Regions from separate parts of the Pseudoalteromonas sp. KAN5 genome, predicted to be linked through region 1. Evidence: riboswitches for the same ligand, from Rfam matches in the RefSeq annotation. Region 1 holds a riboswitch; the other holds the start of a gene.
The links. Region 1 has a riboswitch for cyclic di-GMP ahead of KAN5_RS14870 (hypothetical protein). Riboswitches for the same ligand answer to the same signal wherever they lie in the genome.

Region 1 (5,065 bases):
CCTGATACATTACGCCGTTATAATCTTACTTTGAGTGAAGTCGCAGCTGCAGTACGCCGCTATTCAGCAAACTTTTCTGCAGGACAACTGAAAACCGACTCAGGTGTCATATCCGTAAGGGTTGAAAACCAACTTTACTCTGGTGAAGAGTTTCGTCAAATACCAGTAAAAATTGGTGCTAATGGTGCAAAAGTATTACTGCAAGATATTGCAGTGATAAAAGATCAGTTCATTGAGGGCGAACGTTACTTTAAGTTTAATGGTGAAAACGCCGTTTACTTATCGGTCAAAGCGACAGAGGAACAAAGTATTATTCCTGTTGCGGATTCAGTAAAAGCATTTATAGATCAAAAAAATAAAGAGTTACCTCCGGGCGTACGTTTAGAGCCATTAATGGATATGACTTATTACTTGAATGCGCGTTTAGAGATGATGCTAAGTAACCTGATCCAAGGTGCTATTTTAGTGGCTATTATGCTGTCGTTGTTCTTGCGCTTTAAGCTTGCATTATGGGTAATGATTGGTCTGCCAGTGTGCTTTTTAGGTGCGATGATGATGATGCCATTGTTTGGCGTCACTATTAATATTTTGTCATTATTTGCCTTTATTATGGTGCTAGGGATTGTGGTGGATGACGCCATTGTCATTGGCGAAAGTGCTTATACGGAAATAGAGAAGAAGGGCGGTGGTGTTGTTAATGTGGTTAATGGCGCTAAAAAAGTCGCCACTCCAGCCACATTCGGTGTACTAACTACTGTGGCGGTATTTGCGCCATTTACCCTGTCTTCAGGCCCTGAGAGTGCATTCTTTTACGGTATTGCAGTGGTGGTTATGCTGTGTTTAATTTTCAGCTTAATCGAGTCAAAACTGATTTTACCAGCACACATTGCACATACTAACTTTTCGCCGATCAAACCAGATAGTTGGCGTGCGCGTTTTAATAAGCGTTTTTTTGGTTTCGTAAATGGACCTTATCGACGTTTTATCGTGCGTTGCGTTGAGTGGCGATGGGCTGTATTTTGCTCATTTATTGCTTTGCTAATTATTACCTTTGCTCTGATTGCATCAAACCAAGTGCGCACTGGTTTTATGCCTAAGATCCCGCACGATTTTCCGCAAATTAATTTAGAAATGAACGATAACGTCTCTGATATGCAAACTATCGAAGCAATACGTGAAATTGAAGCCATGGTGGTGGCGGTCGATAAAGAAACAGAGCGTGAGTACGGGCATAAGTTAGTTCGAGATGTATTAGTGTTTAACCAAGGCCGTACAGAAGCACAGTTATTAGCGCCTTTGGTTGAAGAGGATTTACGTCCTTATAATGCATTTGAGCTGTCTCGTCGCTGGCGTGAACGAATGCCAGTTATTGCCGGCGTTAAGTCGTTAACGATTTATGATGATGTGAACAGTCAAGGCGGTGGTGATGGTGAGTTTGGTTACTTACTGTATGGCTCAGACATTGACACGTTAAATGATGCAGGACGTCGTTTTATTCAACTATTACAGCAACAAGAAGGCTTGTTTGATATTAGTTCGACCATCGATCCTGCCAGTAAAGAAGTGCAAATGAGCTTAAAACCGGTTGCATATGATTTAGGCTTGGATTTAGCGTCGATTGCAAATCAAGTCGGCGCCAGTTTTTACGGTGGTGAGGCACAACGTGTTATTCGCCGTGGCGAAGAAGTACGCGTTATGGTGCGCTACCCTAAATTGACCCGTGAAGCATTTTCATCACTTAAACATGCTGTAGTTACAACACCGCAAGGCAAAGAAGTGCTGCTTGGTGATGTAGTAGAACTGACGGAAACACCTGGGATCAGCTATATTCGTCGCGAAGGTGGTTATCGTACTGTTTATGTTTATGGCAATATTGATGAAGAAGTGATTGAACCAAACGAAGTAATAAATCAAGTCAAAGACAAACTGTTACCGCAGCTTAAAGAAGAATTCCCTACTGTTAAATCGGAGCTAGGTGGCGCAATTGAAGAGCAGCAGGCACAAGCTAATCAACAGGTAATGTTCTTTTGGGGGGGATGATTTTAGTCTATATCTTATTAGCCGTACCGCTAAAAAGTTATGCGCAACCTTTGATTGTGATGTCGGTGATCCCATTTAGTTTAACTGGCGCAGTTTGGGGCCATTACTGGTTTGGCTTAGATCTGACCTTAATGTCTGGTTTTGGTATCATTGCAGCAGCGGGTGTGGTTATTAATGACTCGCTGGTAATGACTGACTTTGTTAATCAAGCGCGCCGAGAGGGGATCGCGATTAAAGATGCGGTAATAGAAGCAGGTTGTGCGCGTTTTAGGCCAATTTTACTGACCTCGATCACAACCTTTGCAGGTGTATTACCGATCATGTTTGAAACCAGCTTGCAAGCTCGATTTGTCATACCAATGGCCGTGGCACTTGGTTTTGCAGTGATGTTTGCAACGCTAATTACTTTAATTTTGGTGCCGTGTTTATACATTATCATGAGTGATATAGGTAAAATGTTTAAAGCTTTTTTTATGAGGGCTGCTCACCTATTAAACCCTAAGGCATATAGCAGTTAAATACTGAGAATTAAAAGCCAATACTTTATGTGTTGGCTTTTTTGTTTTTATAAACCTAAGTATTGGTTTTTATTCACGGTTACATTCTTTAGTTTGATCTTTGTACTGTGTCACATTATACTCACGCTGTTTTGGCAAACTAATCGAAAGGTTAGGACGCAAAGTTTCCGGTCTAAGGTTTTAGCATGCTAAAACTAGGATAGCGGGGCCGTCGCACAGGGTAATATTAACCTCGCTGTGTGTCATTAGCCCTACAACGTATTGAAAAAGTATTTCTTTTATCCAATAAATACTGGATAGTACCTATTAGATGTTCTTAAGGTGTTGCTGTGTTTATGCATACGTCATTGGCCTGTGGTAATTGGATGCCAATAGGTTGTCTAAATCATCATACCCAATTATTTGTTGGTGATATGGTGACGGTGACTTTTTATGATACGCAAGGAGAGCTAGTCGATTTATCATTTAAATATGAAATTATCACTGAGGAACAGGGCGAGCCACATAATTGGCCGCGCTATGTTGCACAGTATATTAATACCCATATACCGCTTGTTGAAGCGGGTAGAATGACAGAGCAAGGCTTGGTTGTTGCTTATCGTTCAAATCAGATTTATGCGCTTGAGGGCTGTGGTATTAACCGAGCTGAATTAACGTTTCAGTGCATTGCTAAATGCGATGACTTTCCTGCTGTGAAGCCCGCATATGATTATATCTACCCTGAAAAATGCAGTACGTATAATGCCGGCGTAAAAGTATTACAGCCGAAAACGGGCTTAATATATAAATGCAAACCTTGGCCTTTCAGTCAGTTTTGCAATGTAAAAGAAGAAAATAACCCGCTTTATGAACCAGGTGTAGGGCAAAGTTGGCACCTAGCTTGGCAGCAAGTTTCCCCTTAATGCTAGTTAGCATTTTCGGCCCACTCTTTGAGTGGGCTTTTTTATGTACTTTTGAAAATTATGGTAAACTCTCGTCATCAAAATTTTTTATTGGTTTTTCTGTGGCTTTATCAAACTTATCGTTGTCTTCTCTTTTAAATGCGCCTGTTGCACGTAAACAGCCGCACGTTTTAACAACGCACCAGCAAACACGCATAGATGATTATTATTGGATGCGTGATGACGAGCGCACAGAGCAAACTATATTGGCGCATTTAGCTGCGGAAAATGATTATTGCGAACAACAGTTAGCACCAATTAAGCCGTTGCAAACGGCTTTGTTTGACGAACTTAAAGACCGCATAGTGAAAGATGACAATACCTTTCCTGTTAAGGATGGTCAGTATTGGTATCACTCTGAGGTTCGCGGTGATGACGAGTACTCTCGTCACTACCGTAGTCGTGAAATAAACGCGACCGATAAGCAATTATTATTAGATGTAAATAGCTTGGCAGCAGGCTTTGAGTTTTATGACTTAGGCGAAGTTGCGATTAGTCCCAATGAGCAGTTGCTCGCTTACTCGCAAGATACTGATGGCCGCCGTATTTATACCGTAAAGTTTAAGACGATTGATAATGATAGGTTACTTGACGACGTATTAGAAAACACCGAAGGTCAGATTGTTTGGGCAAATGACAACAAAACAGTATTTTATGTAAAGAAAGATTTGCAAACTTTACTGGGCTATCAGGTTTATCGTCATGTGTTAGGAACTAAACAAGCACAAGATGTATTGGTTTATGAAGAGCAAGATCGTAGTTTTTTCATGGGACTTGGTAAAAGCCGTGATGAAAGCCTAATTATTATTGATTTAGCCACCACTGAAACTAATGATACTTGGGTATTAGATGCCAATCAGCCTAGCGGTGAGTTTACGCAATTAATGCCGCGTGAAGAAGGCCATGAGTTTGATATTGATAAACTCGGAGATACCTTTTATATCGTGACCAATTGGCAGGCTAAAAACTTTCGTTTAATGACTGCGAGCGCCGCAACAGTTGCTGATAAAACGCAGTGGCTTGAACACACCCCTCACAGAGCTGAAGTACTGCTTGAAGGTGTTGAATTATTTAATGATTTTTTATTGTTAACAGAGCGAGAGCAAGGACAAACCCGCTTTATTGTGATCAATAAGCAACAGCAGCGTATGACCTTAGAATTCGATGACCCCTGTTTTTATGCATCTGTGGCGATAAATCCTGAACCAAACTCTCAATCGGCACGTATCTATTATTCAAGTTTGACTACGCCAGGCTCGCTTTATGAGGTTAATCTAATAACTGCAGAGAAAACCCTGCTTAAACAACAGCAGGTGTTAGGTGAGTTTGATGTTGACAATTACGGCTCGGAGCGATTGATGATCACGGCGCGAGATGGTGTAAAAGTACCGGTGTCATTGGTTTATCGTAAAGAATTATTTAACAAAGACGGCACTAATCCGTTATTTCAATATGGTTATGGTGCGTACGGTATCACCATTGATCCGAGTTTTTCGAGTACTTCACTCAGCTTACTTGATCGTGGCTTTGTGTACGCTATAGCCCATGTTCGCGGTAGTGAAATGT
Region 2 (5,065 bases), 230 kb from region 1:
GATTCAAATACACTTAAAGTATCAACTGCACCGATGTGCTCAATACGCGCATGAATTAAATTAGACAATAAAAAATCAGGAATAAAGTGAACATCAACGGTAGTATCACCTAACTGCAGCAAGATATCTGCAATCCGCTTTTCCGCTTTCATTGGCAGAGCAATAAAGAGCACCTCAATTTCACCACAACGCGCCATATTGACAGCTATGTTGATCTCATCAGCCACATTTTTGTCCAATTGTGTAAATACTCGCTCAGGACTGCGGTCATCAAAAAAACCTACAAAATCATAACCTAACTCTGCATGTTTAATAATTTCTTGATATAAATACAATCCGCTTTCTGTAGCACCAACAATAGCGACTTTTCTAGCACCAACACCTAGCTTACGTTTGTGACGTTTATACAACATTGCAACTAAGCGCCAGCTATATAGCATCAAAAAACTAAAGCTAAGCCACAGTAATAAACTTACCCGTGACAATGACTCTGTGAACTTTAATAAAAATGCGATTGCAAACAATGCCATAAATGCAAGGGCCAAGGCAGTCCAAGCGCATAACACCATGTGCCTGAACTTTCCCGCTCGCCAAGAACGATAAGCAGCTAAAGCTTCTGTACAATAAAGATAAGTTGTTATGACTACTAATAAAGAAATAATGTAATAAGGTGAAAATACAACACCATAGATAAATACTGCCAACTGTAAAGATAAACACAATGAAGTAATATCGAGAAGACGATATAAACTCGCGCTCGACGAACCTGAATCTTTAAACGTCCTTGAAGAATTCATTTTACATGTCCCTGTAGAATTAAATTATTGTAATTGCTAACAACTTAAAAATCACAATAAACAAGACTATATTACTAGAAAAATAGTATCAATACTTATTATGTTTAAAGCTAAAGCAACAATTTTAATAATGAAAAAAACCAAGAAACATATATAAACATTTGTTTATAAACAAACTAAAAGGCAACACATTAATTTTTCTATCTAATTATTATAAAAGTATATTTTAAATTCATATAAATAAACACACCACAGAATAACCAAATGAGAAAGACTAAATAAGCAATTAACTCTCCATAGCAACAAACCCGCTTTACAGGAACTACGAGAATTTGACTTGTAGATTAAATAGAATGAATAATAAAAACCTGATTAAACCAGGAGACTTATAATGGTTTGGTTATTAAATTTAAATATACACTTAATTTTAGATAAAATAACTTAAGGACACAAAAGGTATGAATGAATTTTAGGGAGCTGCTCCCCCCCCTAAAATTCATTAAACGTATTTATTTCAAAAATCAGAATGGTTGGCAGTAATATCAGCATTCATTTTCTCAAAGTCTGCAAATTTATTACCGACACGAATACGATCATAATACATAATTCGAGATTCAACAGGGTCATCTTCTTGCCAGTTCCAACGATACAATCCGAATTTAGCATACGTTTTATGATCCAATGAGTCCGCAGCATAACCAACTGCACCAGAGTAATTTATAACAAGATCCTCACCTTTCCATAATTTAAGAAAGCCAACATCAGCATCCCCACTGTATTTAATATGCAGCACCCAATCGCTCCACAGGCCAAAATCAGCACTATAATCCCCAATGTCTAACACCAATTTTTCATGATCAAGGTTTGGGCTTGGCACTTCATTACTGCCCGCTATCGTTATTCTATAGCGCCCCTTGATCGTTTGTAGTGATATTGGAGTGGTAACATAGCGGTTCCAATTTCCATCCGCAGGAGACGTATGCACTTGAAAGAAAGATTCAGGATATGAGCTGTAAACATAGTCGCTATTTAAAAGAGTTGAAAAAGCATACCATCGCTCTATTTCCTTACCTCTTTCCAATGGCGCTAGTAACTCAGCACGCTTTGCGCCATATACATCAACATCAGTTTTGCGAATAGTAACTTTCGCGCCGTAATTCCCCCTCTCTCGCTTGAATAGCCCATTTCAAATTAGATGAATGAGCCCTTTCATACTTATAATATGGATTGATTTCCCAATCGAGAGACCAAATTATTTCATCGTGTTGCTCACTAAAGTAACCATTGTTCAAACTTGCGGCTGTTAACTGAAAAGGAATAATGATGGCGGCACATACTGTGATTTTCTGAACGTATAACTTATACATGGAGTTCCCCTTATTAAACATAACAATAAGAAGAAAAGCATAATTGAGCGTTGCTCAACTATGGAAGTCATCCGACCATAACTTGATGTCTTAGGCGATCACTTTGCGTCCTTGGGTTTCCCCAAGTTTGCCCTTTCTCATAGTAAGACTAATAACAAAACATCAATGCATCAAGCTAAAAGCAATAATAAAGAACTAAAACACATACAGTTAACTAACACTTATTCCCTAAATCTTTGTTACTAGGAAGATTTAGGAGGCAAGCTTTTCTTTCAATAATAACCAGGCAAACTTTGAGTTTGTAACTAGGTATCTTTTCCACATACGTCTAGGTTCTTGTAACACCCTATAAAACCACTCAAGTCCCGAGTTTTGCATCCACAAGGGAGCTCTATTTACTTTGCCAGCGACAACATCAAATGTACCACCCACTCCCATCACAAAATCAACACCTAATTTATCTTGCCATTTGTTTATAAAGTTTTCTTTTTTTGGCGAAGTAATGGCAACAAATAACAATTTAGCGCCAGATTGCGCAATTTTATTAACTAGTGCTTCTTCATCATCCCAAAAATAACCATCATTAAAGCCTGCAATATTTAAATTAGGATATAACTCATAAGATTTTGCTACCGTTTTTTTAACAACGTCATCCGTTGCGCCAAGTAAAAATATTGGAAAGTTATTACGCTCACTCATGGCTAGTAAATTATGAAACAAATCAACTCCTGCGACTCGCTGTGGCACCCGGTGCCCCAAAAATCTTGCCCCCCAAACAACTCCCATACCATCAATGTTGATTACATCACAAGACTTTACAGATTCAGCTAACTGTAAATCTTTTTGCATATTAACAAGCTTGGCAACATTAACCACTACATGTTGTAAGAATCCGCCTGTAGAGACTCTGCTCTCAATGTAAGCGACTGTTTCATCCATGGTTGCGACATCCATTGGCGAGCCTAAAAATTCAATACGTTTCATAATTTCCCTATTTAATTGTTTTGATATCGAGTGCTTTAAACGATATCTGGTTGCGTGTGGGGATTTTTGAATGGCGATACAAGCCTATTTTTAAATAATGCTGAAAATCATTAAGCATATTTGCACCCGTAAAGAAAAACCGTGTTTCATCATTGAGTGCAACCGTTAATCTACCATCCTGTTTGTTTGACCATAAAAATCTAAATTGAAAGCGGTGCCATTGCCCTTTGGATAATGGTACCCACTCTCGATTTACCCCCCCATAATCAATACCGATGCCAAAGACCCCCTGCTGAGATTCAGTAAATAATGACACCGGAGGGCTATTACCGGGAAAGTTTTGCCACGTTTCACCTCTTTCAGGGTTCGGCTGATCGTGCCATTGTGCAAATAAACTCCAGCGATTTTTTTTATCATTTTGAAAGTCATCTGGAACTTTCATTTCAAAACTATAACTTACTGTCTGCCCTAGCTGATAAGGGTAATCAATAGACAATTCAGAGCGAATGCCTGAATGTAGTCGAGCTTGGTTTGGGCTAATGTTAAAAGTAATACTATGTTCTGCATACGTGACTGTTTCATTAGCTGCCGCTTCTAAAAACATATACTTATATAAATGTTCCGCACTCAACGATTTTGCTAATTGTGCAGTAAACTGTTTGCTGTCTATCTGGTTTGATTGTGCACAACTGGTGAAGCTCAACGTTATTAAGCCTGTTATCGCAAGCCGCTTAACTATTTTTTGCAGTTGCATAAACTGATTCCCACAACGGAAGAATAACTTTTGATGTAAAACGTGCCTGATACACTTCATTGGCACTTTTGACCACCGTGCTTAGCTCTGTTGGTTTAGCCAAAACATAAGCTAGTTTTTCACGAATTTGCTCCACATTGCCCGGCTCAACTAAATAGCCAGTTTGCTGCTCAATAATAACCTCAGGGATGGCACCAACCGGCGTGGTAATTATAGGTATACCACACGCCATCGACTCTATAATGGTCATGGGTAACCCTTCATTAAAGGTCGGTAAAATCATCACACTGCACATACTTAATAATGCCTGCTTTTGCTGTGCATTGACCCAACCATGGAAGGTTATTTTTTCCTGTAAATTAAGCTTTGTGACTAGATCAGCGACCTTTTTATTCTCACCACTACCACATAAATGTAAGTGAAAATCAGTATCAAGCTTAGAACATGCCTGTAAAAGCTCATAAATACCTTTACGATTAATAAATGCACCAAGAAATAATATTTGATTGTTTTCACGGGGGAGATCTAATTTGCACACATCTACATAGTTATTTATGACACGCGCTTTTCGCCCCGCAATACTTTCAATGTAGTCACTCCAACCTTGAGATAAAACAACAAACTCATCCGTGTACTTTATTAACCATAATATTAGCTTTTTAGTTAGTTTTGAGCGCGAACCAAAATACACTCTAAACTCAGAGCCGTGTAAATGGATGATGCTATAGTGACCAAATAGTTTGGTTATAATAGTAAACACCAACTTACGCCAAAAACTACCTTTGTAAGACATATGGCAATGAACAATTAAATTTCTATGGGTGATCGCAAGCCAAGTAAACTTAAAAAAAGCAGTAATAAATAAGTATAAATCTTGCCACTTATTCATACCTAAATGACTGGTTATACGAGTGTGTACTTTATTATCAAATAAGCCATTTTCAACATAGCCATTAATAACTGAATCAATACCACCGGGCGCACTCGTTGCAATGGTTACAATGTGAGTTTTCATTTTTAACCTAATTTCCATATATTTTGTTGAGCGGCATCCGCTCCGTTAAAAGAAATAACTTTGCTTGGATTACCAACGACCACGGCATTATCTGGAATATCTTTCGTCACTACAGCATTAGCACCAATAATGGCATTGCGCCCTATGG

Region 2: linked by a shared signal. The riboswitch ahead of KAN5_RS13955 (hypothetical protein) and the one ahead of KAN5_RS14870 (hypothetical protein) in region 1 are both predicted to bind cyclic di-GMP.

What each region holds. Positions count from the first base shown of each region.
Region 1 is NZ_AP025589.1:3,341,355-3,346,419, forward strand. Features, by position in the region: partial or broken gene KAN5_RS14865 (efflux RND transporter permease subunit) at 1-2,558, shown strand, start outside; cyclic di-GMP riboswitch class I at 2,682-2,774, shown strand; gene KAN5_RS14870 (hypothetical protein) at 2,894-3,460, shown strand; gene KAN5_RS14875 (oligopeptidase B) at 3,562-5,065, shown strand, end outside.
Region 2 is NZ_AP025589.1:3,114,978-3,120,042, forward strand. Features, by position in the region: gene KAN5_RS13945 (undecaprenyl-phosphate glucose phosphotransferase) at 1-797, opposite strand, end outside; gene KAN5_RS13950 (heparin lyase I family protein) at 1,312-1,935, opposite strand; gene KAN5_RS13955 (hypothetical protein) at 1,922-2,164, opposite strand; cyclic di-GMP riboswitch class I at 2,224-2,306, opposite strand; gene KAN5_RS13960 (WecB/TagA/CpsF family glycosyltransferase) at 2,417-3,103, opposite strand; gene KAN5_RS13965 (heparin lyase I family protein) at 3,156-3,902, opposite strand; gene KAN5_RS13970 (glycosyltransferase family 4 protein) at 3,880-4,917, opposite strand; gene KAN5_RS17540 (DapH/DapD/GlmU-related protein) at 4,920-5,065, opposite strand, start outside.